DNA from 4 places in the Streptomyces sp. NPDC005866 genome. Region 2 is predicted to be linked to each of the others. Evidence: riboswitches for the same ligand, from Rfam matches in the RefSeq annotation. Region 2 holds a riboswitch; each other region holds the start of a gene.

Region 1 (7,135 bases), on a different contig from region 2:
CCGGTGCCGGATCCGGCGTTCCCGTTCCTCGGGGTGCATCTCACGCGCGGCATCGACGGGGGCGTACACGTCGGGCCCAACGCGGTGCCGGCACTCGCCCGGGAGGGGTACGGATGGGGGGTCGTACGGCCCCGGGAGATCGCCGGGACGCTGGCCTGGCCGGGGGCGTGGGCGCTGGCGCGGCGGCACTGGCGGTACGGGGGCGGGGAGCTGCGGAGGTCGCTCTCCAAGCGGGCGTTCACGAAGGCCGTACGGCGGCTGCTGCCGGCCGTGACGGAGGCGGACCTGGTGCCCGCGGCGGCCGGCGTGCGGGCGCAGGCCGTGCTGCGCGACGGGTCGCTGGTCGACGACTTCCTGATCAAGGAGGGCGCGCGGACGGTGCATGTGCTGAACGCGCCCTCGCCCGCGGCGACGGCCTCGCTGCCGATCGGGAGGGAGGTGGCACGCAGGGCACTGGAGATGCTGGGCTCGGTGTGACCCGGGTCCGACCCCCGCCGCTGCGCCCCGCACTGGCCGTAAAATCGACTCCACTGTGTCTGACTCGCTCAATGCCCCAGAAACTCCCCGGCCCGCCGGGACCGCCCCCGGCGCGGACTCCGCGCACGCTCCCGGTGTGTCCGTCCGGCACACCCGGGCCAAGGGGGAGCCGCGGTTCCCGGACGGGCCCACGGCCGATCCGGCCGGGTCGCACTTCGAGCGGCGGATCCGCAGCTTCCAGCCACGGCGGAGCCGGGTCACCTCAGGGCAGGCGGACGCCCTGCAGCGGCTGTGGCCCAAGTGGGGGCTGGACATCGACGGGCAGCGGATCATCGATCTCGGTGAGCTGTTCGGCAACGGCAATCCCGTCGTCCTGGAGATCGGGTTCGGGATGGGTGAGGCGACCGCGCAGATGGCCGCCGATGACCCGGACACCAACATCCTCGCCGTCGACGTGCACACGCCGGGGCAGGGAAATCTGCTCAACCTCGCCGACCAGAACGGGCTGTCCCACGTCCGTGTCGGCAACGGCGACGCGATCATCCTGCTGCGGGAGATGCTCACACCCGACTCGCTCGACGGGCTGCGGGTGTACTTCCCGGACCCCTGGCCCAAGAAGCGGCACCACAAGCGGCGGCTGATCCAGCCCGAGTTCCTGGATCTCGTCGCGACCCGGCTGAAGCCGGGGGCGATCGTGCACTGCGCGACGGACTGGGAGCCGTACGCCGAACAGATGCTGGAAGTGCTCGACGCGCACCCGGAGTTCGAGAACACACAGGCGGAGGGCGGTTTCGCGGCACGTCCCGCATACCGGCCGCTGACCCGTTTCGAGGGTCAGGGACTGGACAAGGGACATGTGGTGAACGATCTGCTCTTCCGTCGCGTACAGCATCCGGTGCGGCAGGGCGAACCGCACCGACAGGAGTCACCTCGTTAGGGTCGATGCCGTGGCCACCTCCCCGCCGCCGTACCCGTCGTATCCCCCGGACCCCGCCGGTGACGGGCTGCGGCATCCCCGCTGGTGGCAGCGGCGCTGGGTGCGGTATGGGGCGCTGAGCACGCTGCTCGCTCTCTCCGGCCTGGTCATCCTCGCGCTGGTGCGGGAGCAGACGGGCACGGAGGGCTTCCTCGTCGGGCTCGGGCTCGCCGTACTGCCCGTGCCGCTGCTCATAGCCGCGTTCCGCTGGCTGGACCGGGTCCAGCCCGGGCCCTGGCGGAACCTGCTGTTCGCCTTCGCCTGGGGGGCGTGCGCGGCCGCGCTGATAGCCATCGTCGCCAACAGCTTCGCGACGCGCTGGATAGCGACGGCGACCGCGGATCCGAGCAGCGCCGACACCCTCGGAGCGACCGTGATAGCGCCGGTCGTCGAGGAGTGCGCCAAGGCCGCGGCCGTGCTGCTCGTCTTCCTGTTCCGCAGAAGGGACTTCACCGGGATCGTCGACGGGGTGGTGATAGCCGGGATCACCGCCACCGGGTTCGCGTTCACCGAGAACATCCTCTACCTCGGTACGGCCTTCGGGACCGACCAGCTGACCGGCGGCAGCGGGATCGCCTCCGTCACCGCCGCGACGTTCTTCGTGCGCATCGTCATGTCCCCCTTCGCGCACCCCCTGTTCACCGTCCTCACCGGCATCGGTTTCGGCATCGCCGCGTTCTCCGGGGAACGGCAGCGGGTGCGGCGTGTGCTGGTGCCGCTCGCCGGGCTGCTGCTCGCGATGAGCGTGCACGCGTTCTGGAACGGCTCCTCGACCTTCGGGCAGCACGGGTTCTTCGCCGTGTACGGAATGTTCATGGTGCCGGCGTTCGGGCTGCTGACCTGGCTGGCGATCTGGACCCGGCAGCGGGAGCTGCGGATCGTGCGGGAGGAGTTGCCGGCGTACGTCTACGCCGGCTGGCTTGGGGCGTCCGAGCCGTTCGTGCTGGGGTCGATGCGGGCGCGGCAGATGGCCCGGGAGTACGCCGCGTACCACTTCGGCAAGCCGGCGGGGAAGGCGGTCGCCGCGTACGAGGGGTACGCGACGACGCTGGCGCTGCTGCGCCGCCGGGGGCAGCGGGGGCGGGCGGGGGCCGACTTCGTGGTGCGGGAACGGGAGCTGCTGACGGAGCTGTGGAGCCGACGGGAGCTTGTGCGGCCGGCGCTGGAGTACGCGGCACGGACGGCCGCGCCGGGCGGCTGGCCGGGATACGGCGGCCATGCGCCGTCGGCCTACGGGGCGCCGGGCTGGTACGGGGCGGCGGTGCCGTATCCCTCGTACAACCCGTACCGGAGCTAGCCGTGGGGTTGTGGAGAGTTCGGCACCGCCGGGATGCGCCGCTGAAGGACAGCCGGCGGATCATCAGGCCGATGCGGCCGTCAGCTTCGTCAGTTCCTCCTCCGTCAGCTCCAGGTCGGCCACGCCCAGCAGGGCCGGGAGTTGTTCGAGGGTGCGGGCCGAGGCGATCGGCGCCGTGATGGTGGGCTGGGCCGCCAGCCAGGCCAGGGCGACCGTGGGGACCGGGGCCGTGTGGGCCTCGGCGATCTCGTCCAGGGCGGCGAGGACCTTCTGGCCGCGCTCGGACTCCAGGTACTGGGCGGCGCTGCCCGCGCGGGCGCTGTCGACCGTCGTGCCGGGACGGTACTTGCCGGTGAGGAAGCCGGCGGCCAGCGAGAAGTACGGGACCGCCGCGAGACCGGTGCGGGAGGCCAGGTCCTGGAGGGGGCCCTCGTAGGTGTCGCGGGAGACCAGGTTGTAGTGGGGCTGGAGGGCGACATACCGGGCGAGGCCCTCGCGGTCGGAGAAGTCCAGGGACTCCTGGAGGCGCTCGGCGGTGATGTTGGACGCGGCGATGTGGCGGACCTTGCCCGCCTGCACCAGTTCGTCCAGAGCGCCGATGATCTCCTCGACCGGGATCTCGGGCTTGTCGAAGTGCGTGTAGTAGAGGTCGATGTAGTCGGTGCCGAGGCGGCGCAGGGACGCGTCGGCGGCGGCCTTGATGTTGGCGGCCGACAGGCCCTGGTACTCGGGGTGCTGGCTGACCTTCGTCGCGATCACGACGTCGTCGCGGTTGCCGCGCGCCTTGACCCACCGGCCGATGACGGTCTCGGACTCGCCGCCCTTGTGGCCCTCGATCCAGGCCGAGTACGAGTCGGCGGTGTCCACGAAGTTGCCGCCCGCGGCGGTGTACGCGTCGAGGACGGCGAAGGAGGCGGCCTCGTCGGCGGTCCAGCCGAAGACGTTGCCGCCGAGGCAGAGCGGAAAGACCTCCAGGTCGGAGGCGCCGAGCTTGCGGAGGGAGCGGGAAGCGGAAGAAGCGATCATGTCTCAGTTCAACACCGGCTGCCTGCGGACCCATGCCGTCGCAATGCGAAATTCTCGTAAAAGCGGAAGACCTCCGGAGCTCCCGCGGGCGCACCGGACCGGCAGCCCTGACGTCGGGGGGTTGTCGTCAGGGCCGCCGGGGATCAGTGGGGACGGTCAGGGGGTGAGGCCCTTGCCGCGCAGCCAGGTCATCGGGTCGATGCCGGTGGCCTGGGCGCCGGGGTGGACCTCCAGGTGGAGGTGCGGGCCGGTGACGTTGCCGGTGGCGCCCACACGGCCGATGACATCACCGGTGGAGACCTTCTGGCCGGTCTTGACGCCGATCGAGGACTGGTGGCAGAACCACAACTCGGTGCCGTCGTCGAGGGTGATGATCGTGCGGTAGCCGTACGAGCCCGCCCAGCCGGCCTCCGTGACGGTGCCGCTGTGGACGGCCTTGATCAGCGTGCCGGTGGGGGCGGCGAAGTCGAGGCCGGTGTGGTAGCCGGAGGCCCACATGGAGCCGGCCTGGCCGAAGGTTCCGGTGATCGTGTACGAGACGACCGGCAGCGCGTACTGCTTGGCCAGCGCGGCGAGCCGCTCCTGCTCGGCCTTCTGCTTCTCGGCGGCCTGCGCCTTCTCCTTGGCGTCGGCGGCCTTGGCGGCCGCCGCCTTCTCCGCCTCGGCCTCCGCGTCGGAGACCGCCTTGTCGGCGGCGGCCACGGCCTTGGCGGTGGCCTTGGTGTCGATCTGGGTCTGCTGCTGCTCGGCCTGGGCGATGATCCGGTGGCGCAGCGCCTCACCCGCGTCGGAGGAGGAAGAGGACGAGCCCGCGTCGGTGGCGGTCGTCGTGGTGACGCTGCTGAGCGTGGTCTGGGTGGCCTTGTGGCCACTGTCCTCGCCGAGCAGGGTGCCGACGGAGGGCAGGTCGGGCATGGAGATGGAGACCGGCGGCTTGCCGGTGTTGGCGCTGGCCATGCCGCCCGCGCCGACGGCGGCTATGACGCCGACGCCGAGAACCGTGGAGCTGCGGGCGAGCCCGCCGCCGCGCTGCTTGGCGACCCGGTGCCGGCCGCGTACCGGGGCGAGGGACTCCTCGGTGGGGTTCCACTCCTCCCAGGGGCCCTCGTCGGAGCCGTAGCCGTCGTAGCCGTAGGCCTCGGGTTGACGCTGGCTGGGTACGAACGGGGCTGTCGGGGCAGGCCGGTTGGACGCCACGCGGGCGCACTCCTTTCCTTCCGCTGCCTACCGGGTTAGCTGACGGGTTCGGAGCGGGAAGGTCTCCTACGCGCGTATACCGGCCGTTCTACGGCGGCAGCCGTGCGATTCACCCCAAGGTGGTGGTTCCCCGGTTCCCTTGCGGGATTCGGCGCGTGCGCACGGAGCCGTCTCGGGTGACGGCTGGGACGACCGCGCTGCGTTATCGAACGTTAATAGACCCGGCTGGCAGATTCCAAGCGGTTCGTCTTGATCGTTAAGCTTTCAAAGCACGGACTTACCTGCCACGACCGGTCAAAGTCGGTCAAGTTGACCAAGCGTTCTGGTCACCTCAGGAGTCACACGCGTTTTGATGGTGACTCAGACGTTATGCGTAGCGCGCTCGTCCGGACACCGAACGTGACAACGCTCAGGGCCGGCGTACGGCGAGCAGCGCCATGTCGTCGGTCATACCGCCGCCGGTGTGCCGGCGCACCTCGGCCGCGAGCCGGGCCAGCAGCATGCCGGGGGTGGTGACGGTGCGGCCGGCCAGCCGCCGCTCGGGGTCGTAGAACCGGCCGTGCGCGTCCCGTGCCTCGGAGAGGCCGTCGGTGTACAGCAGCAGCGTGGCCCCGCTCGGGAACGCGTGCTCGACGGCCCGGTCGGGCCATGCCCCCAACTCGCCCATTCCCAGCGGCAGCGCGGCCTCCGGCACCCCTACCTGGCGCACCTGGCCGTCGGCGTGCAGCAGCAGGGGCGGCGGATGCCCGCGGTTGACGACCCGGACCGTGCCGTCGCCGCGCGGGAGTTCGGCGAGTACGGCGGTGGTGAACCCCTCGAACGCGTCCACACCGCCGCGCCGGACGCCCTCGCGGGCCAGCGCCCGCTCCAGCCGCCCCGCCACCGCCTCCAGCGTGGCCTCCTGCTCGGCGGCCTCCCGGAACGCGCCGATGACCACGGCGACGGCGGCGACCGCGCCCATGCCCTTGCCCCGGACGTCGCCGACGACCAGTCGTACGCCGTAGGGGGTGTCCTGGACGGCATACAGGTCGCCGCCGATGAAGGTGCCCTCCTGGGCCGCTTCGTAGCGGGCGGCGATCTCGAAGCCGCCGATCCGCTCGGCGGGCTCGGGCAGGACGGCCCGCTGGGCGGCCTCGGCGATCTCGCGGGCGGAGGCGAGGCGCCGATCGCCGATGCGGACGACCTGGTTGATGCCTGCGGCGAGGGCGGCGACGGTGGCCACCGTGAGGAGCTCGGTGATCGTGCTGACGTCGGGGCGGAAGGTGTAGCGGGCGTGCACCGTGTAGACGGCGAGGAAGGACGCGAGGCCGGTCAGGACGGTGGTGCGGAGCGAGGAGAGGGGCGCGGCGATCAGCGGAGCGGCGGTGAAGAAGGGGACAGCCGTGAAGCCCCTCGGGGTGAGGAGGTCGTAGACGACACCGGCGAAGATCAGCAGGGCGGGCAGGTAACGGGCCAGGGTGCGGGCGGCTACGAACCCGTCCTCCTGCCCCTTTCCAGGGCCCACGGTACCCACGGTACGACTCCCCATATGTCCCCTGTGTCCAATGTGTGTCCGTCCAGGTTTGCGGGCGTCAGCCGGGCGGGCGAGTGGTGTGGGCCGGGCGGATGAGTACGGAAGAGTGTGATGAGGAACACGTGCCGGGATATGACTCAGGGCCGGAATCCTCGATCTCGGATTCCGGCCCTGGTCTTTCAGTAGCGGGGACAGGATTTGAACCTGCGACCTCTGGGTTATGAGCCCAGCGAGCTACCGAGCTGCTCCACCCCGCGTCGTTGAAACCAGCATACGCCATCAGAAGAGTGCGAGTCACACGGGTTAAGGCGAGGTCAGGTCAGCAGGTGCGCGTTCGGGGTCTTCGCCAGGTCCTCGTACTCGCCCAGCACCAGCACCGCCACCCCCGCCTCCCGCAGCATCCCCGTCCCGTCGGCCGCCGCGACGAACGTGTCCGGCTCACGCCACGCCGTCACCACCCGCCGTGCGCCCGCCCTGAGGATCAGCTCGGCGCAGGGGTGCGGCCGGGAGGCGCGGTGGGTGCAGGGTTCCAGGCTGGTGTAGACCGTGGCCGTGGCCAGCCGGGGGTCGGCGGGCGGGAGCTTGGCCAGGGCCGCCTCCTCCGCGTGGACGACGGGGTCGCCGGCTTCCCGGGAGTGGCCGCGGGCCA
Region 2 (7,135 bases):
CCCCGAGGCCGAGGCCACGGTCGAAGCCGCCACCGACGAGCACGACGACGAGGAGACGGCCAAGTGACCGAGCTCGCCACCATGGACTTCCACCCGCGGCCCCAGCCTGGCGAGGCCCGGCCCTGGGCCTTCCCGGCCCCCGAGCGCGGCACCCTGGACAACGGGCTGACCGTGCTGCGCTGCCACCGCCCCGGCCAGCAGGTCGTCGCCGTGGAGGTGCTCCTGGACGCGCCCCTGGACGCCGAGCCGACCGGCCTGGACGGCGTCGCCACGATCATGGCGCGTGCCTTCTCCGAGGGCACCGACAAGCACTCCGCCGAGGAGTACGCCGCCGAGCTGGAGCGGGCCGGCGCCACCCTCGACGCCCACGCCGACCACCCCGGCGTCCGGCTCAGCCTGGAGGTCCCGGCCTCCCGCCTGGGCAAGGGGCTCGGACTGCTCTCCGACGCGCTCAGGGCGCCCGCCTTCGCCGACAGCGAGGTCGAGCGGCTGGTCCGCAACCGCCTCGACGAGATCCCGCACGAGCTGGCCAACCCCAGCCGCCGGGCCGCCAAGGAGCTCTACAAGGAGCTGTTCCCGTCGACCGCGCGGATGTCCCGCCCGCGCCAGGGCACCGAGGACACCGTCGAGAAGATCGACTCGGCCGCCGTACGCGCGTTCTACGACCGGCATGTCCGCCCCGCCACCGCCACCGCGGTCGTCGTCGGCGACCTGACCGGCATCGACCTGGACGAGCTGCTCGGCGAAACCCTGGGCGCCTGGCGCGGCTCCACCGCCCAGCCCCGGCCCGTGCCCCCGGTGTCCGCCGACGACACAGGCCGTGTCGTCATCGTGGACCGCCCCGGAGCCGTTCAGACGCAGCTGCTCATCGGCCGCGTCGGCCCCGACCGGCACGACCGCGTCTGGCCCGCCCAGGTGCTCGGTACATACTGCCTGGGCGGCACCCTCACCTCCCGGCTGGACCGCGTCCTGCGCGAGGAGAAGGGCTACACCTACGGTGTCCGTGCCTTCGGGCAGGTCCTGCGGTCCGCCCCCGACGCCAGCGGCGCCTCGATGCTCGCCATCAGCGGCTCCGTGGACACCCCGAACACCGGCCCGGCCGTCCAGGACCTGTGGACGGTGCTGCGCACCCTCGCCGCCGAGGGCCTCACGGACGCCGAGCGCGACGTCGCCGTGCAGAACCTCGTCGGCGTGGCGCCGCTCAAGTACGAGACGGCGGCGGCCGTCGCCGGCACCCTGGCCGACCAGGTCGAGCAGCACCTGCCCGACGACTTCCAGGCCACGCTCTACCGGCAACTGGCCGCCACCGGCACCGTGGAGGCAACCGCGGCGGTCGTGAACGCCTTCCCGGTCGACCACCTGGTGACCGTCCTCGTCGGCGACGCGGCGCAGATCAAGGAGCCCGTCGAGGCCCTCGGCATCGGCGAAGTGACGGTCGTCGCAGCTGAGTAGCCGGACGAGCGGCACGCGCGCGTGAAGCGGCCCTGGTGACTGCCATGTCACCAGGGCCGCCGAATGTCCGAATTGGGGCGGAGGTTGCCTGTCTGCCCTGTGGGATGCGCGACAAAAACCGTGATCCGTTTGGGCATTGCGAGGACGCCCTCGTAGGTTCTTCCGGTCTGTCCGTCAGGCAGTGCGCCGCGCCCGCGGCACCGGACAGTCATCGCCGAGTCCCCGTACGGCGCGAGCCAGGGGAGCCGGGGACCCACGCAGTCCCTGGGGTGAATCGGGCGCCCGCGCGAGCCGCGAGGGGGCCCGTAGGAGACCTTCCTGCTCCGAACCCGTCAGCTAACCCGGTAGGCGAGAGGGAAGGAAAGGACCAGCCTCTACATGGCGTTCATGTGCGCCTCCGGGAAGCACCGCCGCCCCGGCCGGGTCAAGCGCACCACCGCGCAGGCCGCCGGCATCGCGGCCCTCACCACCACGGGTGTCATCGGCACCGTCTCGGCCGCCCCGGCGCTCGCCGCCGAGAACTCCGTCGAGCAGACCGGCCTCACCCCGGTCATCACGGTCAGCGACTCGATCGCCGACCAGATCGACGCCCAGGCCGCCGCGCAGAAGGCCGCCGCCGAGCGCAAGGCGGCCGAGGAGGCCGCGCGCAAGAAGGCCGCGGAGAAGGCCAAGAAGGAGCGCCAGGCCAAGGCGCGCGCCGCACGGGAGGCCGAGCGCAAGCGCCTCAACGCCTTCGTCGCGCCGATCTCCGACTCGTACGTCTCCACCGGTTACAAGACCGGCGGCTCCCTGTGGTCCTCCGGCGCCCACACCGGCATCGACTTCCACGCCGCCAGCGGCACGGTGGTGCACGCGGTCGGCACCGGCACGGTCGTCTCCACCGGCTGGGGCGGTGCGTACGGCAACCAGATCGTCATCAAGATGGCCGACGGCATGTACACCCAGTACGGCCATCTGTCGTCCATCGGCGTCTCGGTGGGACAGAAGGTCACCCCCGGCCAGCAGATCGGCCTCTCCGGCGCGACCGGCAACGTGACCGGCCCGCACCTCCACTTCGAGGCCCGCACGACGCCCGAGTACGGCTCGGACGTCGACCCGGTCGCCTACCTCCGCAAGCACGGCCTGAACGTCTGACACCACCACGGCGCCCCCTCGCGCGAGCCCGGCGCGGCCGCCCCGCGCGAGCCCGGCGCGCACCCCCCGTGCGCGGGCGCACGGGCGCACGCGCAAGACAGCCCGGCGTGCGCGCCCCGCGCGAAGCCCCGTGTGCGCGCCCCATCGCCGAGCACCGGCCGAGCACCGGCCGAGCACCGTATGAGGATTCCGCACGCGCGGCGGCGCGTACACCGCCCGGCCACGCGAGCACGGTGGTGAACATGTGACGTCACATGGCGAGAGCCCCGAAGCCCCGGTCCCGGAGTCGGGGCTTTCGTCGTTTTCGTGACCCCACTGTCCAAAAAATATGCATGGATTCCGGGCCGCCGTCGGAAATTCCGGCTCATTGCAATAGAGTCACGGAAGGACGTCACTCGGCGGCGTTTCACGGGGATTAAGGCGGAGGTCGGACATGCGTATTCCGGCGCACTCGGTATGCACGGCGATCCGGGACGACATCGTCGCGGGTGTCTACGAGCGCGGCAGCCGGCTCACCGAAGAACTCCTGGCCCGCCGCTACGGCGTCTCACGCGTCCCCGTCCGCGAGGCCCTGCGCACCCTGGAGGCCGAGGGCTTCGTGGTGACGCGCCGGCACGCGGGCGCGTGCGTCGCGGAACCCACCGAGCAGGAGGCCGCCGACCTGCTGGAGATGCGCCTGCTCCTGGAGCCGCTCGGCGCCTCCCGGGCCGCCCAGCGCCGCACCGAGGCCCACCTCAAGGTGCTGCGCGGACTCGTCAGGCTGGGCCAGGAACGGGCCCGCAGGGGCGGCAGCGAGGACCTGCGCTCCCTGGGCGGCTGGTTCCACGAGACGCTCGCCCAGGCCACCGGCAGCCACGCCCTGACCTCGACACTCACCCAGCTGCGGCACAAGATCGCCTGGATGTACGCCGTCGACGCCCCCGCCAACCCGGTGGAGTCCTGGGCCGAGCACGGCGCCATCGTGGACGCGGTGACGCGTGGCGACGGTGAGCGCGCACGGGCGATCACCGCCCTGCACACCGAGCGGTCCACGGTCTCCCACCGGCTGCGCTTTTCCGGCGGCACGGACCGGGTGAACGGTGTGAGGACTTCGCAACACCCCGTAAACATGCCGAGCCTGCGGCATTAACACCGGCGCCGTATACAAAGAGGTGTTATTCGGCGGAGCGGTATTTCCGTTGCCCTCTGTTGCTCTCCGCTGCCCGTATTTCGCGCGCGCCTGGAATTTCCGGTGGCGCGTCTTCGGTGTGCCCGGCGGGGAATTAAACTATGCCCGGTGCAGAATCCGGCCCCGTATAAAGGGCGGCCGTTCATAAAGACCGGCTCCGAGCGAAGTCCGGCCGGAAACGGCGAGGCCGCGCCACACCCTCGGAGGGGTGACGCGGCCTCGGTCGTGCGGGCGCCATGGCGCTCAGACGGTCTCGGGGAGCTCCTCAAGACCCTCGGCGACCAGCTTGGCCAGGCGGTCGAGGGCGGCGTCCGCACCCTCGGCGTCGGAAGCGAGGACGATCTCCTCGCCGCCCTGGGCGCCCAGGCCCAGGACAGCCAGCATGGAGGCCGCGTTGACGGGGTTGCCCCCGGCCTTGGCGATCGTCACCGGGACGCCTGCGGCCGTGGCGGCTCGGACGAAGATGGAAGCGGGGCGGGCGTGGAGACCCTCGGCCCAGCCGACGTTGACGCGGCGCTCAGCCATGTGATGCTGCCCTTCAGTACTCAGGGTTGTCTAGACCAGTTTCCCATATCGTGAAGCATGCCCGGAGCCGGACGTGAGCCCCTCCGGGTGTGTCGTCGGACCGCGGCCTCGGTCCGACTTCCGTCCCCCACAGACTGCCTCGCGCCACTGTCGGACGCGAGCCGTACTCTGGGGCCCATGCAGACCCCGGCGGACCGGCAGGACCGGCACGAGTACCCCTCCCACTGGGAGGCGGACGTGGTGCTGCGCGACGGGGGTACCGCGCGCGTCCGGCCCATCACCGCCGACGACGCCGACCGCCTGGTCAGCTTCTACGAGCAGGTCTCGGCCGAGTCGAAGTACTACCGCTTCTTCGCGCCGTACCCCAAGCTCTCCGCCAAGGACGTCCACCGCTTCACGCACCACGACTTTGTGGACAGGGTGGGACTCGCGGCCACCATCGGCGGCGAGTTCATCGCCACCGTACGCTATGACCGCATTGGCGCCGGCGGCATGCCCGCCTCCGCGCCCGCCGACGAGGCCGAGGTCGCCTTCCTCGTCCAGGACGCCCACCAGGGCCGGGGCGTCGCCTCCGCACTGCTGGAGCACATCGCGGCCGTCGCGCGGGAGCGCGGGATCCGCCGGTTCGCCGCCGAGGTGCTGCCCGCCAACACCAAGATGATCAAGGTGTTCACGGACGCCGGCTACACCCAGCAACGCAGCTTCGAGGACGGCGTCGTACGCCTGGGCTTCGACCTGGAGCCCACGGACCGCTCGGTCGCCGTCCAGCGCGCGCGGGAGCAGCGGGCCGAGGCCCGTTCGGTACGACGGCTCCTGGCACCCGGTTCCGTGGCCGTGATCGGCGTCGGCCGCGCGCCCGGCGGCGTCGGCCGCAGCGTCCTCGGCAACCTCCGGGACGCCGGCTTCACCGGCCGCCTGCACGCCGTGAACCAGGCCTTCCCCGAGGACTTCAAGGAGGTCGACGGGGTGCCCGCGCACCGCTCCGTGCGCGACATCGACGAACCGGTCGACCTCGCCGTCGTCGCCGTACCCGCCGAGCACGTCACGGACGCCGTCACCGACTGCGGCGAACACGGCGTCCAGGGGCTCGTCGTCCTCGCCTCCGGGTATGCGGAGAGCGGCCCGGACGGCCGCGAACGCCAGCGCGAACTCGTCCGGCACGCGCGCACGTACGGCATGCGGATCATCGGGCCGAACGCCTTCGGGATCATCAACACCGCCGACGACGTACGGCTGAACGCCTCCCTGGCACCCGAGATGCCCCGCCCCGGCCGCATCGGCCTCTTCGCCCAGTCCGGCGCCATCGGGATCGCCCTGCTGTCCCGGCTGCACCGGCGGGGCGGGGGCGTCACCGGGACCACGGGCGTGTCGACCTTCGTGTCGTCCGGCAACCGCGCGGACGTGTCCGGCAACGACGTCCTTCAGTACTGGTACGACGACTCCGAGACCGATGTCGTCCTCATGTACCTGGAGTCCCTCGGCAACCCGCGCAAGTTCACCCGCCTCGCGCGGCGCACCGCGGCGGCGAAGCCGCTGGTCGTGGTGCAGAGCGCCGGCTCGGCGCCGCAGGGGCACGCGGTGCGGGCCACACGGCTGCCGCACGCCACGGTGTCCGCGCTGCTCCGGCAGGCCGGGGTGATCCGCGTCGACACCATCACGGAGCTGGTCGACGCCGGGTTGCTGCTCGCGCGCCAGCCACTGCCGGCCGGGCCCCGGGTGGCGATCCTCGGAAACTCGGAGTCGCTGGGGCTGCTGACGTACGACCGGTGCCTGGCGGAGGGGCTGCGGCCGGCACGGCCGCTGGACCTGACGACCGGGGCGACCGGGGCGGACTTCCACCGGGCGCTGACGGACGCGCTGGCGGACGAGTCCTGCGACGCGGTGGTCGTCACCGCCATTCCGACCATCGGGGAAGGGGCGGTCGGGGACCCGGAGCTGGCGGAGGCCCTGCGGTCGGCGGCCGAGGAGGTTCCTGGGAAGCCCGTGCTGGTGGTGCATGTGGAGCTCGGGGGGCTCGCGGAGGCGCTCTCGGCCGCGGGGCGCACCGCACCGCAGACGGGTGCCATGGCACCCGTCGCTGCTGGCGGTGCCCCTCCGTCCCGGCCTGCGCAACGATCGCCCCTGGCGGCCGAGGCACCGTCCACCGCGGGAGCCGCCCGGACACCGCCCGCCGCTGTCACCGAGGCCGCCAAGCCCCCCACCCCCCACCCCTGCTCCCATCTGATCCCCGCCTACCCCGCTGCCGAGCGCGCCGTCCAGGCCCTCGCCGAAGCCGTGAAGTACGCGCAGTGGCGGCGGGAGGCCGCCGATCCCGGGAGGGTGCCCGAGTACGACGACATGGACGAGAAGGGGGCCGCCGAGCTGATCGGCGCGCTGCTGGAGCGCGGGGAGGGGCTCACCCTCGGGACCGAGCAGACCTGTGCGCTGCTCGGCAAGTACGGCGTCGACGTGCACCGCGCGCTGCCCGCCCCCACCCCCGAGGCCGCCGTCGCGGCCGCCCGTGACCTCGGCTACCCGGTCGCCCTCAAGGCCACCGCCCCTCACCTGCGCCACCGCGCCGACCTGGGCGGAGTACGGCTCGACCTGGCCGACGAGGAACAACTGCGCCGGGCGTACGCCGAGTTGACCGGGCTGTTCGGACCGCCGCAGGAGCTGCGCCCGGTGGTGCAGCGGATGGCCCCCCGGGGTGTCGACACCGTCGTGCGGGCCGTGATCGACCCGGCGGCCGGCGCTGTGCTCTCCTTCGGGCTGGCCGGGGCCGCCTCGCAGCTGCTCGGGGACACGGCCCACCGTCTGGTCCCGGTCACGGACCGGGACGCGACCTCGCTGGTGCGGTCGATCCGCACCGCGCCCCTG
Region 3 (7,135 bases), on a different contig from region 2:
GGTGACCGCGTCCATCAGCCGGCGCATGCCCGGGTCGTGCTCGAACTCGGGGTGGTCGAGCAGGACGGCGGCGATCCTGAGCCGCAGCGAGGTGACCGCCACCAGCGCGGCGAGGCTCTCCCGGCCCAGCGCCTCCCCCGCCGCGCCGAGCAGACGGCCCATACCGTCGGGTGCCACGATCGCCGAACCACCGAGCCCCTGCCTGTTGGTGAGCGCCCGCAGCAGCGCCCAGCGGGCGGCGTAGCCGGTGCGTGGGCGGCGGTGCGCGGAACTCGTCAGCGCCGGCGCGAACAGGACGGAGCTGGTCCGTGCGCAGACCTCGCGGATGCCCTCGGCGACGTCCACGACTTCACGGGCGCACTCCCGCAGCAGTTCCTTCGTGGGCGGCCCGGAGGCATGCCGATGCGCTGCCATCCGACGCTCCCTCGGATCGACGACATGGCCTCGTCCCATCGTGTGCCCTGGACCCGGCACGCGCACCTTCGTCCGTCGAGGTGGCGAAGACCGTGGCGGGGAGTGCCTTGCAGGGAGAGCGTGGCAGGGAGCGCGTCAGGCGTCGGTGGCGAGTCCGGCCGCGACGGTCGCCCCGAGTTCCCAGCACGCCTCGATGTCGGCCTTGCCGGGCTCGCCCGTCACCGTCACCGGCTGGGCCGCCCGGCGCCAGCCGAGGCCGGCGGTGATGGAGTCGAGGGCCCGCAGAGCGCCGGTGACGTCGTTGCCGCCGTGCACATAGGCGCCGAAAGGACGGCCGCGCGTCTCGTCCAGGCAGGGGTAGTAGATCTGGTCGAAGAAATGTTTGAGGGCGCCCGAGACATAACCGAGGTTGGCCGGGGTGCCGAGGAGATAGCCATCGGCCGCGAGTACGTCGGAGGCCGTGGCGGACAGGGCCGCCCGCCGCACGACCCGGACACCCTCGATCTCCGGGTCCGTCGCCCCGGAGACCACGGCCTCGAACATGGCCTGGCAGTGCGGCGAGGGGGTGTGATGGACGATCAGCAAGGTGGGCACACCGGCACCCTGCCGTGCGGAGCCGCCGACGGCAAACGGCGGCCGTCGGCCGACATCACCCGGTCAGCCCCGCGGCCCCTTCGTACCGTGCCTGGGCGGGCTCGACAGCGCGGAGCACGACGAGATGCTCCCTGCGTTCGAGCTCGCCCAGCGCATGCCGCGAACCGCCCGACCCTGTCAGGGTCGGGCGGAGTCCCGCCGGGTGCGCCACAGCAGCACGAACCCGCAGGCCAGCAGCAGTCCGCCGAAGAGGGCGGGCCACAGGTGGACGCCGGTCTCGGCGAGGCCGCCCTGGACGGCCTGGGGCTGGGTCCGGGGTTCCGTCCGGGGTGCCGTGGACGGCGTTTCCCCGCCCGCCGGAGCGACTCCGGCCGCGCTCGCCGTGCTGGTCGGGGTCTGGCTCGGCCGGGGCCGCCGTGTCGCTCGGCTGAGTGACCGGGCTCTCCGTGGCGGACGGCGGGTTCTCCGGGCTCGCCGACTCGCTCGGGGCGGGGGCGGCGCTCTCCGACGGCGACTGCTCGTCGGCCCCCGCCCCGCAGGTGCGGCCGGAGTTGATGCAGCCGACCATCTCCCGCATCAGGCTCTCGTCGAATACGTTGATGAAGTCGCCGTGGTCGGTGACCGGCTTGTGCAGCTGCTCGGGGAACGAGTCCACCGCGAACAGCGGGACCGTGCGGCCGCCGTCCTGAAGGCTCGGCGCGTCGACGTGGTAGACGATGCGCTGCACCAGCTGCGGGATCGCCTGGAAACCGGCCGGGCAGCTGCCGTCGGGCGCGGCGAACGCCACATGGGTGCGGTGGTTGGCACTGTCGATGTTCCGGCCGTCCCAGCAGCTCTGGAACTTGAAGGAGCGCACGACGTCACTGCCGGAAGGACACAGAGGGTACTTGTCCTTGAGCTGCCGGTCCTCGAAACCGGTGCAGCTCCAGGAGGCGTTGGCGTTGGCCGGGCCGTTGACGAAGGCCTTGGCGTCGCCGGTGATGACGCGCAGCAGCCGCGGCATCTCGGTGACCTTGGAGGTCGGGTTGCCCTCGAAGGTGAGCGTGACCTCCTTCGGCCTCACGATCTGACCGGCGTTGCCCTCGGTACCGCCGCCCGGGGAACCGGCGTCCCGTTCCTGCTTGCCGTTCTGGAGCCGCAGCACCGGCCAGTAGTACGTCGACTTGTCACCCTGGTCCGCACAGCTCGTGTCGGCGTTCGCGAGGTCGTCGTCGCCGGCGAAGGCGTTGTTGGACTGGTTGCCGACGTAGTCGTGGAAGTGGTGCGCGCCGTTGGAGACGCCGGGCGCGACGATCACGTTGTCCGAGTTGAACAGGCCGTTCGCGTTGACGCCACAGCTGGAGGCAAAGGTGCCGGTGGAGCCGCCGGACCGCTCGGCCGGGGTCGCGACATTGGGCTGGACGGTGGTGATGTCGGCGTAGTCGGCGGCTACCGGGCCGTTGCCGCCCTGGCCGCCGGCGCCGGCGGCCTGGCTCGGCGTGGCGCTGCCCTGCGGCGCCGCCGACTGCGCGCCGCCCTGATCCGAGGAGCGCAGGGTGCAGGCGGCGAGCTGTTCGAGGCCCTGGGGGCGGTCGCCCTCGCGGCCGATGGCGTCGGCGATGCGCTGCAGGGACGCGGACCGCTTCTCCTTCAGCGGATTCATGATCGTCTCGTCGGCGACGCCGGGGTTCTGCTGGACCGCCGCGGCCGACGTCTTGAGCTGCTGGTAGGCGGCCGCGATCTGCTGGTCCAGCTGCGCGAGTTCACCGTCGACGTCGGCCCGGGCGGCGTCGGGCACGTCCGTCAGCCGGCTGCCGACGTCGGGGCAGTAGACGGTGGGCGCGGACAGCACCTGACCTGTCGCGTTCTGCCCGGACCACTGGTCCGAACCACCTTCGGTGGCCGAGGCGTAGACGTTCACCGCGACGAGTCCTGCGCCGCCGAGCATCAGGGCGACCGCTGCGAAGGTCGCGCGTTGTGCTCCGGTCGGGCGTCTGCGCCTGTTGCGTCTCAAGGTCGTTCCCCTGCGTCTCGTGGGCGGCCGGGCATGGAAATCCCCCACCCCATACGCGGCGCGGCGCCACCGTGTTCAACGGCCCAACGAATTCACGGTGACTTCAGAGGAAACGGACCCCTCGGGCGGCCGACGGCGCCGCTCCGACGCCCGTACGACAGTGGTCGGCGTGCGGGTGAAATGCCGTCTGGCACGGCCGGATTCCGAACGCTACGACGAACATCACAAATACGTATCGGACATTACGCACGTCAACCTTCACACGAGTGACACAAGTTGGCTAAGTTGACGGGCAAGCCGCTCGGCTCTCCCCGGCGAATCCCGTCGGGCCGCGCGGCCTCCGCCGAGTCCGGTGCCCCTGAGGGCGATCCGGAGCCGGGGACCCAACCGAACCACTGGGGTGAATCGGCCGACTGCCCGCAGGGGCAAGGGCCGTAGGGCATGCCTTCCGGATCGACCCGCCCGAACCCGACAGCTAACTCGGTAGGCGGAGCACGGAAGGAGCACGACCCCCATGGCGCCCGAGAGCCGTGACGAGGTTCGACAGCGGATCGACAGCCTCTACGACCAGGCCGAGAACGCCACCGGGAACTACAACGCCACACGTGCGATGAACGGGGGCTCGCGGTCACGCGGTATCCCGCTGTTCAAGCGGCCCCGGCGCGACGACCCGGCCCTCGAGAGCATCGCCCGGGAGTGGTTCGACAGCGCGCGCTCGCGACGGGGGCCGAGTGTCCCGGCCGCGCTGCCCTCCGACCGGCAGCCCGCCCGGCCGGGCCCGCGGCGGCCCGTCAGCTCCGTGGCCGACGACCTGCTCAGCCAGTTGGAGGGCTCCGGCCCGTCCCGGCCGGAGCTGCCCGCGGGACCGTCCGCGAACGGTGACATCGAGGTCGTCCGCGAGTTGACGGAGCGCTCGAAGCCGGCACTGACGACGGGGTCCCCCGCGGCGCTGCCCCCGGGGCCGTCGAGCGCGCCCAAGGCCCTGCCCGCCGCCGCGCCGCAGCGGCCCACACCGGGCGCGTCCAAGACCAAGAACCAGCTCAAGATGACCAAGGCGCGTGAAGTGCTGTCCCGGCGCACCGGGCAGCGCGCGGTCGCGGCGCTCGAACCGGCCGCGCCGGCCCCGCAGTCCGCGCCGGGCGCGCAGTCCCCGTGGCCCACGGCCGAGGCCCAGGTCCCGGCGCAGCAGTGGCCGGCCCCCGTCGGCATGCCCGGCCAGTACGGCGACACCGGCTCGTTCCGGACGGACGCCCTGACCGGCACGGGCGCGTTCCCGGCAGTGACCGTCACGGACACAGGCGCGTTCCCGGCAGTGACCGTGACGGACTCCGGTGCCATCCCTGCGGTGCCGGCGACGGACACCGGCTCCTTCCGTGTCATGACCCCGGGCGCCGTCCAGGCCGTGTCACCGGCGGACACGGGCGGCTTCCGCGTGATGGCTCCGGGAGGTACGGGCACCTTCCCGGCCGGGGCCCTCACGGATGTAGGTGCCATGCCGGCCGTGGGCGGCCCGGCCGACACCGGCTCCTTCCGGGTCATGACGCCCGGCGCCACGGGAGCGTTCCCGATGCCGGCCGACACGGGCGCGTTCCCGGCCGCAACCCCCACCAACACGGGCGCCTTGCCCGTCATGGCTCCCACGTACACGGGCGCGTTCCCGGCCGCCGCGGAGACCGCCTACCCCACCGCCGCGTATGCCATGCCGCAGGCCGACTTCGGCACCGGCGCCTTCCCCGCGGCGCCCGCCGCCGACATGGGCGCCCACGCCGCCGGAACGCAGCCCGCAGCCGCCGCCTACGCCACCGCCCCGGCGATGACCGCGCCCCCGGCGGCGATACCCACGGCCGTGACGGACCCTCCGTGGGCGATGATGGCGTCCCCCACGGCGACGACCGCGCCCCCCACGGCGATGGCGATGGCCACCGCCGCCCCGGTCGCCACGGCTCCGCTCCCCACCACCCCCGTCCCGATCGCACCTGTCCCGACCGCACCCCTTGTGGTCACCGCCCCGCTGCCCACCACGCCCCGGGCCGCCTTCACCCCGGGAGCCGTCACCGACACCGGTTCCTTCCTCGTGCCCGGCGCCGCGACGGAGCCCGGCAAGGCCATGAGGGCGCTGGCGTTCGCCCGGTCGCAGATCGGGCGGCCGTGTGTCTGGGGGGCGACCGGGCCGGAGTCGTACGACTGCTCCAGCCTGACCCAGGCCGCCTGGCGCGCCGCCGGGGTGACCCTGCCGCGCAGTACGCAGGAGCAGACCTTCGCCGGCACCCCGATGACACTGGCCGCCATCGAGCCGGGTGACCTGGTCTTCTTCTTCGACGACGACAGCCACGTCGGGGTCTACGCGGGCAACGGCATGATGATCCACGCGCCGAGCCCGGGGGCGTCCATCCGCGAGGAGTCGATCTACAACGCCGGGGAGTCGGCGATCCACCGGGTGGTCCGCCCGGCCTGATCCCCGGCCGTCGAGGTCAGACCCTCCGCCGCCGTGTGCGCCAGCTCTCGTGGTGGTCCAGGAGGGTCTCCTCGACGGGCCGGTAGGTGAGGCCCAGTTCGCGGACGCTCCGGCTGTTGTCGACGCGGAAGCGGATGCCGAGGTGCTTGCGTATGTAGTCCTGGCTGAGGCCGAAGGACGGGCCGAGGATCCGTACCGGCCAGTGCGGGAGCGCGGTGCGTGGCAGACGCGGATCCCAGGGGTGGCGGGTGCGGATGATCCGGGACATCTCGTGGAACGACATCATGGTCTCGTTGGCCACGATGTAACGGCCCTTGGCCGCCGGGTTCTCGGCCGCCGCGATGTGCGCGTCGGCCACGTCGCGGACGTCCGCGGTGGTGAAGCTGAAGTCCGGGGCGCCGTAACGGAAGTAGCCCTTGAACAGCTCGTCAAGCAGGAACAGGCTGCCGGACTCGGAGGCGGGGGTGAGGGAGGGGCCGAGGATCAGGCCGGGGTTGATCGAGACCATGCGCCAGCGGTCCTGGGCGGCCTCGGCGTCCCAGGGCGGCGCGTTCGGCGGCCGTCTTCGCGTAGTGGTAGGGGTTGCCGGCCACCGTGCTGGTGGTGTTGAAGTACTTCTCCGTCAGGATCCCGCCTTCCGACGCATAAGCCGAGCCCGAGAGAGGCCATAAGATCGGCTTATGGGGTCATAGACCGGACCCGCGTACCAACTTAGGACTGCCTTAGTTTAGGCTTCCCGTTCGAGATCGATTGTCATCACTCGAAGGGAACCTGATCATGCCGCGCCCCCTGCGGGTAGCCATCGTCGGAGCCGGCCCCGCCGGGATCTACGCCGCCGACGCCCTGCTCAAGTCCGAGGCGGCCACCGAGCCCGGCGTGTCCATCGACCTCTTCGAGCGGATGCCCGCGCCGTTCGGCCTGATCCGTTACGGCGTCGCCCCTGACCATCCGCGCATCAAGGGCATCATCACGGCCCTGCACCAGGTGCTCGACAAGCCCCAGATCCGGCTGTTCGGCAACGTGGACTACCCGACCGACATCAGCCTCGACGACCTGCGCACCTTCTACGACGCCGTGATCTTCTCGACCGGCGCGACCGCCGACCGCGAGCTGCGCATACCCGGCATCGAGCTGGACGGCTCCTACGGCGCCGCCGACTTCGTCTCCTGGTACGACGGCCACCCGGACGTGCCGCGCACCTGGCCGCTTCAGGCCGAGAAGGTCGCGGTCCTGGGCGTCGGCAACGTGGCCCTGGACGTGGCCCGCATCCTCGCCAAGACCGCCGGCGAACTGCTGCCGACCGAGATCCCGCCGAACGTCTACGACGGCCTGAAGGCCAACAAGGCGCTTGAGGTGCACGTCTTTGGCCGCCGTGGCCCGGCGCAGGCCAAGTTCTCCCCGATGGAGCTGCGGGAGCTGGACCACTCCCCCAACATCGAGGTCATCGTCGACCCCGAGGACATCGACTACGACGAGGGCTCGATCGAGACCCGGCGCGGCAACAAGCAGGCCGACATGGTCGCCAAGACCCTGGAGAACTGGGCGATCCGCGATGTCGGCAACCGCCCGCACAAGCTCTTCCTGCACTTCTTCGAGTCGCCGACCGAGATCCTCGGCGAGGACGGCAAGGTCACCGGCCTGCGCACCGAGCGCACCGCCCTGGACGGCACCGGCAACGT
Region 4 (7,135 bases), on a different contig from region 2:
CGGCGACGAGCTCCTCGTAGTACTCGGTCATCTCGGCGGCCGAGCGGGACTTGCCCTCGAACTCGTACTTGCCGTCCTTGTAGAACTCGGACGCGGCGACGTCGAGCGCGAGCGCGATCTGCTCGCCGGGGATGTAGCCGGCCTGCTTGATGGCCTCGAGGATGAGGTCGAGGGCGTCGCGGTTGGAGCCGAGGTTCGGTGCGAAGCCGCCCTCGTCACCGAGGCCGGTTGACAGGCCCTTGTTCTTCAGGACCTTCTTCAGGGTGTGGTAGACCTCGGCACCCCAGCGCAGCGCCTCGGAGAAGGTCTCCGCGCCGATCGGGGCGATCATGAACTCCTGGATGTCGACGTTGGAGTCCGCGTGCGAGCCGCCGTTGAGGATGTTCATCATCGGCACCGGCAGCAGGTGCGCGTTCGGGCCGCCCAGGTAGCGGAACAGCGGCAGGTCGCTGGCCTCGGAGGCGGCGTGGGCGACGGCGAGGGAGACGCCGAGGATGGCGTTTGCGCCGAGCGAGCCCTTGTTGTCGGTGGCGTCCAGGTCGAACATGGCCTGGTCGATCAGGCGCTGCTCGGTGGCGTCGTAGCCGACCAGCTCCGGCCCGATCTGCTCGATCACGGCGAGGACGGCCTTCTCGACGCCCTTGCCCAGGTAGCGGTTGGGGTCACCGTCACGGAGCTCGATGGCCTCGAAGGCACCGGTGGAGGCGCCGGACGGGACGGCGGCACGACCCGTGCTGCCGTCGTCGAGGCCGACCTCGACCTCGACCGTGGGGTTGCCTCGGGAGTCCAGGATTTCCCGGGCTACGACGACGTCGATGGACGGCACGAGCATCTCCTTCTTGGGATGTGACGCTGGTTGTGCGGGCGCACGCGGGCCTTGTCGGCCCTTGCTCAGCCTTGCGACTAGAGCCTAACCGTCCCGGCGCCGTCAGCCAGCCGACCGACCGGCCCGTGGACACACAGACGGTACCCATTGTTCACGCACGGAACAAAGGGGGGCCCGATGAAGAACGGACGAAGAGCGGGTCAAGAAGAGGACGGCAAAGAGAAACCCCGCTCCGGTGCGTACGGGGGAAAACGCACCGGAGCGGGGTCCGTGGGGGACGGGGGTGGCCCTCACGTGGTCCCCACTATGAGGACCACGGTTGTGCGGGCGCTGTGGTTCAGCCGGGCGCCGCCTGTTACTCACGGCGGCCGTCCGTGTCCTTACTTCAGGTGCAGCTGCTGGCCCGGGTAGATGAAGTCGGCATCGTCGACGATGTCCTTGTTCAGCTTGAACAGCGCCTGCCAGCCGCCCTTGACCTTGTGCTTCTCGGCGATCGAGCTCAGCGTGTCGCCCTTGACGACCTTGTACTCGCCGTCGCCCTTCTTGACCTTCTTGCCGGTCGGGGTGGTGACGGTCTTCTTGGCGACCGGGCGCTCGGCGGACCGGGAGGCGGCCTGGTTGTCGGTCGTACGGCTGCTGGTGCCGCCGTTCGACGAGCTGGAGCCGGAGGAGGAGCTGGAGCCGGCGGACGAGCCGCTGCCGGTGGAGGCGGCGCCGGACAGGCCCGTGCCGCAGACCGGCCAGGCGCCCTTGCCCTGCGCGCCGAGGACCTTCTCGGCGATCTCGATCTGCTGCGCCTTGGTGGCCTTGTCGGCGGTGGCGGCGTACTGGGTGCCGCCGTACGCGGCCCAGGTGGAGGCGGAGAACTGCAGACCGCCGTAGTAGCCGTTGCCGGTGTTGATGGACCAGTTGCCGCCGGCCTCGCACTGGGCGACGGTGTCCCACTCGGAGGCGGTGGCGGCGGAGGCGGTGCCGGACGCCATCAGCGGGGCGGCGACGGCGACGCCGGTGACACCGGCGACAGCGATGGCGCGGACGGCCTTGGACGGACGACGGTGCTTGCCCTTGCCGGAGAACAGCATGATGGGATCCCCTCACCGACGCCTGCGAGGTGAGCTGTCGGGTTCGGGCCGGTTGAGTTGCCCGGCCGCACACCTCGCGGTGCGCGGCTTCACCCCGAGCCGGACACGGCAGTCTCAACTGCCGGTCCCGGCGCTTACCTTGGGTCCCCCGCTCCTGCCTACGGCGCTTGACGCGACGACTGTTCCCGGGCGGCCGCTGGCAGGACTCGGCGTTGCGGCAGCCGGGGCTCGTGGTGACGAGCGGCCTTGACCGTAAACAGGCGATCAGGTGAATTTCAAAGATGATCAGGGCTTCTGAGACTCATCCCACACTTTCACCAAACCGGACATTTAACTTCTAAGTGGGGCGGCCCGAAGGTGCCAACTCCCGTTACTTCGCGCCCGTTTCGGTGCCGAGTTTCAGGGTCTGACCGGGGGCGATGTGGTTCGGGTCGGTGCCGATGTCCGCCTTGTTCGCGGCATAGAGGGCACGCCATCCGCCGTCGAGGTCAAGGGAGTCGGCGATGGAGGCGAGGGTGTCGCCCTCCCGGACGGTGTACGTGCCGGTGCCGCTGGAGGCGTGACGGCCGGACATGGTGGCGTTCTGACCGTTTGTCACGTTTTCATCCGCCGAGCCGCCGCGATGCTTGCCGCCACCGCCGACGGCCCCCGTGTCGACCAGACTCCAAGAGCCGCCGGTCTGCCATGAATTGTCCGAGTCATCAGCTTTGGGCGTGACAGGGCTCTCACTCGCCTTCGCGGTGGCGGAGCCGTTAGATCCCGACTTGTCCGTCTTGGCGGAGTCGCCGGGGGTGCCCGTACCGGAGCCGCCGCTCGTACTCGGCGACGGGGTGGCGGAGCCGGCACCGGAGTCCGTGGCACCCGAGGAGGAGGTGGACGAGCCGGAATCCGATGAACCAGATGAAGCTGATGAACCAGATGAAGGGGACGAATCCGACAGCCCGGAGGACGAGCCCGCAGAGCCGGACGTGTCGACCGATCCGCCGAGGCCCGTGTCGACGTTCACCGAGGCGTCGTCCGAGGAGAGACCGGCGAGCAGGGCGCAGGTCCGCCAGGGCTTGGTGCCCTGGTCGGCGAGGATCTTCTCGGCGACGGCTATCTGCTGCGAACGGCTCGCCTGGTCGGGCGTGGCGGCGTACTGGGTGCCGCCGTACGCGTCCCAGTCGTCCTGGGACATCTGCAGGCCGCCGTAGTAGCCGGTGCCGGTGTCCATGCTCCAGGAGCCGCCGCTCTCGCACTCGGCCACGCGGTCCCATGTGGTGCCGTCGGCCGCGTTGGCGCTCGCCGCGCCGAGGAGCGGGATGGCGATCGCCGAGCCGGTCACTCCTGCCGCGACGAGCAGGGCCGGAGCCTGACGGGGGCGACGGTGACGACCGTTCCCGGAGAGCATGCGGAAACCTTTCGAGCGACAGCGTTGACCGGCGCGACGGGTCTTGCCGGGCGCCGCACTGATGGGTGAACGTATAGGCAGACGATCACCTGTCACAAGTTAACGCCGCGCAGATCACGTGAAGATTACAGACGTGAGCTGGTCACCTTTGCCGGTGGCGGGCACCGGTGGTGGGCACGGGTGGTGGGCTCACCGGCCGTAGGGAGTGAACTCCACGGGGAGGGTGCGCAGTCCGCGCATGATGAGCCCACCGCGCCATCGCAACTCGCTCTCGTCCACCGCGAGTCGCAGGTCCGGGAGGCGGCTGAGGAGGGTGGCGAGCGCGGTCTGCCCTTCCAGGCGGGCGAGCGGGGCGCCGAGGCAGTAGTGGATGCCGTGGCCGTATCCGAGGTGCTGGTTGTCCCGCCGTGCGAGGTCGAGCGTGTCCGGGTCGGCGAACCGCTCCGGGTCCCGGTCCGCGGCGGCGAGTACGACGAGGACCGGGTCGCCGGGTGCGATGCGCTGTCCGCCGATGCCGAGCGGCTCGGTGGCGAACCGCCAGGTGGCCAGCTCCACCGGCCCGTCGTAGCGCAGGAGTTCCTCGACTCCGGTCTCCAGGAGCCCGCGCTCACCGGCGGCGAGAGAGTCCTGGAGGCGACGGCGCTGTTCCGGGTGGGTGAGCAGGGCGTACGTGCCGTTCCCGATGAGATTGACCGTCGTCTCGAAACCGGCGAACAGCAGGATGAAGGCCAAGGCGGCGGCCTCGTTCTCGGTGAGGTGCTCGCCGTGGTCGGAGGCCCGGATGAGCCCGGAGATGAGGTCCTCACCGGGGGCCGGCTCGGCGGACAGCGCCTCCCGTTTCCGGTGGATCAGCTCGGCCAGATATCCCCGCATCTTCTTCACGGACCGCGCGACCCCGCCCCGCGGCCCTCCCCCGTGCCGGATCATCATCCCCGCCCAGTCCCGGAAGTCGTCCTGGTCCTCACGCGGGACGCCCAGCAGGTCGCAGATGGCGTAGATGGGCAACGGGAAGGCGAACTCATGGATGAGGTCGGCCTCGGCCCGGTCCGCGAACCCGTCGATGAGCCGGTCGGTCAGCTCCTGCACCCGGGGCGCGAACTCGGCGACCCGGCGCGGGGTGAACGCCTTGCTGACCAGCCGCCGCAGCCGGGTGTGGTTCGGCGGGTCGATGTTCAGCAGATGCGCCATCAGCTCGGCCTTGCGCTCCCCGGGGATCCCGGTCTTTCCCTTGGCGTGCGCGGGCTCGTCGTGATGCGCCGGGTTCTTGGACAGCCGGGGGTCGGCCAGGGCCTGCTTGGCGTCGGCGTAGCGCGTGACCAGCCAGGCCTCGACCCCACTGGGAAGCCGGGTGCGGTGCACCGGCGCGTGCTCCCGGAGCCAGGCGTAGGCGGGGTAGGGGTCGGCGGCGAACTCCCAGGTGAAGAGGTCGGGGGCGGTGGTGTCGTCGGGGTCGAGCTGGTTGGTCACTCCTTGACGGTATCCGGTGCGTGCGGCGGGGACACGGCTCGCTCCGCCAAGATCCTCTGCGCGAGGTAGTGACCCTGCTCGACGGCGAGGAGCGTCCGACATCGCTGGGACTTCGGGCCGTCCTTCAGAACCGCCCAGCCCTGGACGACCCTCCGGGCGCCCGCCATCGCCAGTTCGTCGGCCTCGGTCCGCCACGTCCCCCTCCGCCCTGAGCGGCGTTGGACTCACGGTGCTCAAAGCCGGGCCGTCCCGGTGTGGACTTGACGGTCTCAGCGCTCCGTCTCCCTGATCGCGTCCCTGTAGGCCCGTGCCGCCGCCCGCAGGGCCGCCTCGGGGTCCACGCCCTCCGCCTCGGCGCGTGCCGCCAGGGCCAGGAGTTCGTAGCCGACGCCCTCGCCGGTCGGCAACGGCGCCGCCAGCCCCGCCGTCCGCACCCGGGAGGCGAGTTTCGCCGCCAGGGCGAGACCCGGCTGGGCGAGGGGTATGCCGTCGGTCACCGACTCGCGCCGCTTCTCGATCGCCTTCCTACGCAGCCAGTGCTCCTTGACCTCCTCCGGTGTCGAGGCGGTTTCCTCGCCGAAGACATGCGGGTGGCGGTGGATGAGTTTCGCGACGATGCCTCCCGCCACGTCGTCGATCGAGAAGGGGGCGTCCGCGTCCTCCTCCGCGATGCGCGCGTGGAAGACGACCTGGAGGAGCACGTCGCCCAGTTCCTCCCGCATTTCCTCGCGGTCGCCGGCCTCGATCGCCTCGACGAGTTCGTACGCCTCCTCGATGGCGTACTTCGCCAGGCCCTCGTGGGTCTTCTGGGACGACCAGGGGCACTCCGCCCGGATGCGGTCCATGACCTGGACAAGGTCGAGGAGGCGGGCGCCGGGCAGGTCGTAGGAGGCGGGGAGCAGCTCCAGCTGGGGCATCCGGAGGCGGCCGGAGCCGGCGAGGCGGGCCAGTCCGTCGGTGAGGGCCGGCTCGCCCTCGCCCGTCGCCACGACCACCACGGTTCGCCCGCCGGCGCAGGCGTCGACCAGCTCCTGAGCGGTGGGAGCGGCCTCGTCCACGGCTGTCCCGGCCTCCCGCAGATACGGCAGCTGCGGATGCGCGCCGTCCGCGCACAGCACGCGGTCCGCCGAGCGCAGCGCCTGCCAGGCGGGCCAGGACAGCAGGCCGGGGGCGACGCGGTGGCTGGTGGTGAGCAGGATGATTCGGCCGGTGTCGGGGGCGGTAGGAGCAGAGGGTTCCGGGCTGGTGGTGTTCACGATCCGAACGTAACGCACCCGCGCCGCCGACCTCGGGCGTTGTCCACAGGATGGGGATGATCAAGCGATCGTATGACCGCTGCCGTCGGCCCCGCCTACGCCGTCACCTGCGTCCCCGACGACGTGACCTCCCGAACCCACGGCGTCTTGGCGTCCACCCGGCTGCTCTTCTGGACATCCCAGGCGCCGTAGCGCGGGTTGAGGTCGACGTGGAGTTCCTGGGACGCCTTGGACAGGGCCTTCCAGAAGGCGGGCTGGGTGGTGTCGGTGCCGAGGATCTGGGCGAGTTTCTGGGCCTCCAGCTGGAGGCGGAGGTTGTCGTCCAGGCGGTTGGGGGCGATGCCGTACTTCTGGAGCCAGGCGGTCTGGAGCGCCTTGGAGCCGCCGGCCTGCTGTTCGAGGCCGGTGCGCATCCGCTGGATGTCCTTGCGGGTGACGCCGATGCCCGCGTCCTGGGCGGCCCGGTGCAGCACCTGGTCGAGGACCATGTTGTGCAGGGTGTCCCGGGTGAGGCTGCTGGTGGCGGCGAGAACCTGCTGGTACTGCGCCTCGTCCGGCACCGCCGCCCGCTGCGCCTGGCGAACCTCGTTCACCCGGGTCTCCAGCTGGGCGACGGTGATCCGCCGGCCGCCGACGACGGCCGCCGCGCCCGGGTGCGCGTCGCTTCCGCAGGCGGTGAGGAAGGGGACCGCGGTGGCGATCGCGGCGGTGAGGACGAGCGCGGTGCGACGGCGGCGGTGCAAGGGGAACCTCCTGAGGAGATTGTGCGACGGTGCACAAAGTCTTGCGATGATCGATGGTAGGCAGTGAGCAGGCTCTGGCCAACCCATTCGACCAACGATTCACCGGCACTTCGGGCACCGACGCGCATCGGTCTTGCACACGGCGCACGCAGTGCGGACCGCTCAGCCCTGAGCGTCCACCGCCGTTTCAACGGCCCCGGCGACATCGCCGCGCAGCCCGTCACCGGTGTGGACGATGGTCACGTGCGTACCGGCCTTGTCATCGCCCTCGGCCCGACGAGGACGAAGCCGACCTTCTGGTACCGCGGTGCCGTCTGCGCCGCGGCCGTGGCCTCGGGCCGGCCGTCGGCGAGGACGACGTCGCAGGAGCG

What was found. Region 2 has a riboswitch for cyclic di-AMP ahead of ABZ396_RS15880 (M23 family metallopeptidase). Riboswitches for the same ligand answer to the same signal wherever they lie in the genome.
Positions count from the first base shown of each region.
Region 1: it holds a riboswitch for cyclic di-AMP, as region 2 does, so the genes downstream of both, ABZ396_RS29110 (M23 family metallopeptidase) here and ABZ396_RS15880 (M23 family metallopeptidase) in region 2, are expected to answer to the same signal.
Region 3: it holds a riboswitch for cyclic di-AMP, as region 2 does, so the genes downstream of both, ABZ396_RS27010 (NlpC/P60 family protein) here and ABZ396_RS15880 (M23 family metallopeptidase) in region 2, are expected to answer to the same signal.
Region 4: it holds a riboswitch for cyclic di-AMP, as region 2 does, so the genes downstream of both, ABZ396_RS08935 (transglycosylase family protein) here and ABZ396_RS15880 (M23 family metallopeptidase) in region 2, are expected to answer to the same signal.

Region 1 covers NZ_JBEXWP010000022.1:134,899-142,033, reverse strand. The annotation lists gene lhgO (L-2-hydroxyglutarate oxidase) at 1-477, shown strand, start outside; gene trmB (tRNA (guanosine(46)-N7)-methyltransferase TrmB) at 533-1,414, shown strand; gene ABZ396_RS29120 (PrsW family intramembrane metalloprotease) at 1,425-2,750, shown strand; gene ABZ396_RS29115 (aldo/keto reductase) at 2,814-3,776, opposite strand; gene ABZ396_RS29110 (M23 family metallopeptidase) at 3,933-4,973, opposite strand; cyclic di-AMP (ydaO/yuaA leader) riboswitch at 4,981-5,137, opposite strand; gene ABZ396_RS29105 (PP2C family protein-serine/threonine phosphatase) at 5,383-6,477, opposite strand; tRNA gene ABZ396_RS29100 (tRNA-Met) at 6,670-6,743, opposite strand; gene ABZ396_RS29095 (dihydrofolate reductase family protein) at 6,801-7,135, opposite strand, start outside.
Region 2 covers NZ_JBEXWP010000009.1:137,189-144,323, forward strand. The annotation lists gene ABZ396_RS15870 (pitrilysin family protein) at 1-67, shown strand, start outside; gene ABZ396_RS15875 (pitrilysin family protein) at 64-1,452, shown strand; cyclic di-AMP (ydaO/yuaA leader) riboswitch at 1,655-1,818, shown strand; gene ABZ396_RS15880 (M23 family metallopeptidase) at 1,831-2,586, shown strand; gene ABZ396_RS15885 (GntR family transcriptional regulator) at 3,020-3,715, shown strand; gene ABZ396_RS15890 (HPr family phosphocarrier protein) at 3,998-4,279, opposite strand; gene ABZ396_RS15895 (GNAT family N-acetyltransferase) at 4,457-7,135, shown strand, end outside.
Region 3 covers NZ_JBEXWP010000020.1:53,331-60,465, forward strand. The annotation lists gene ABZ396_RS26990 (hypothetical protein) at 1-414, opposite strand, end outside; gene ABZ396_RS26995 (NAD(P)H-dependent oxidoreductase) at 550-1,008, opposite strand; partial or broken gene ABZ396_RS27000 (lipoprotein) at 1,076-1,162, shown strand; partial or broken gene ABZ396_RS27005 (DUF1996 domain-containing protein) at 1,664-2,935, opposite strand; cyclic di-AMP (ydaO/yuaA leader) riboswitch at 3,333-3,507, shown strand; gene ABZ396_RS27010 (NlpC/P60 family protein) at 3,516-5,456, shown strand; partial or broken gene ABZ396_RS27015 (NAD-dependent epimerase/dehydratase family protein) at 5,473-6,100, opposite strand; gene ABZ396_RS27020 (FAD-dependent oxidoreductase) at 6,234-7,135, shown strand, end outside.
Region 4 covers NZ_JBEXWP010000004.1:419,191-426,325, reverse strand. The annotation lists gene eno (phosphopyruvate hydratase) at 1-832, opposite strand, end outside; gene ABZ396_RS08935 (transglycosylase family protein) at 1,207-1,908, opposite strand; cyclic di-AMP (ydaO/yuaA leader) riboswitch at 1,913-2,084, opposite strand; gene ABZ396_RS08930 (transglycosylase family protein) at 2,279-3,298, opposite strand; gene ABZ396_RS08925 (cytochrome P450) at 3,488-4,765, opposite strand; gene ABZ396_RS08920 (nucleoside triphosphate pyrophosphohydrolase) at 5,035-6,021, opposite strand; gene ABZ396_RS08915 (SurA N-terminal domain-containing protein) at 6,117-6,764, opposite strand; gene ABZ396_RS08910 (hypothetical protein) at 7,004-7,135, opposite strand, start outside.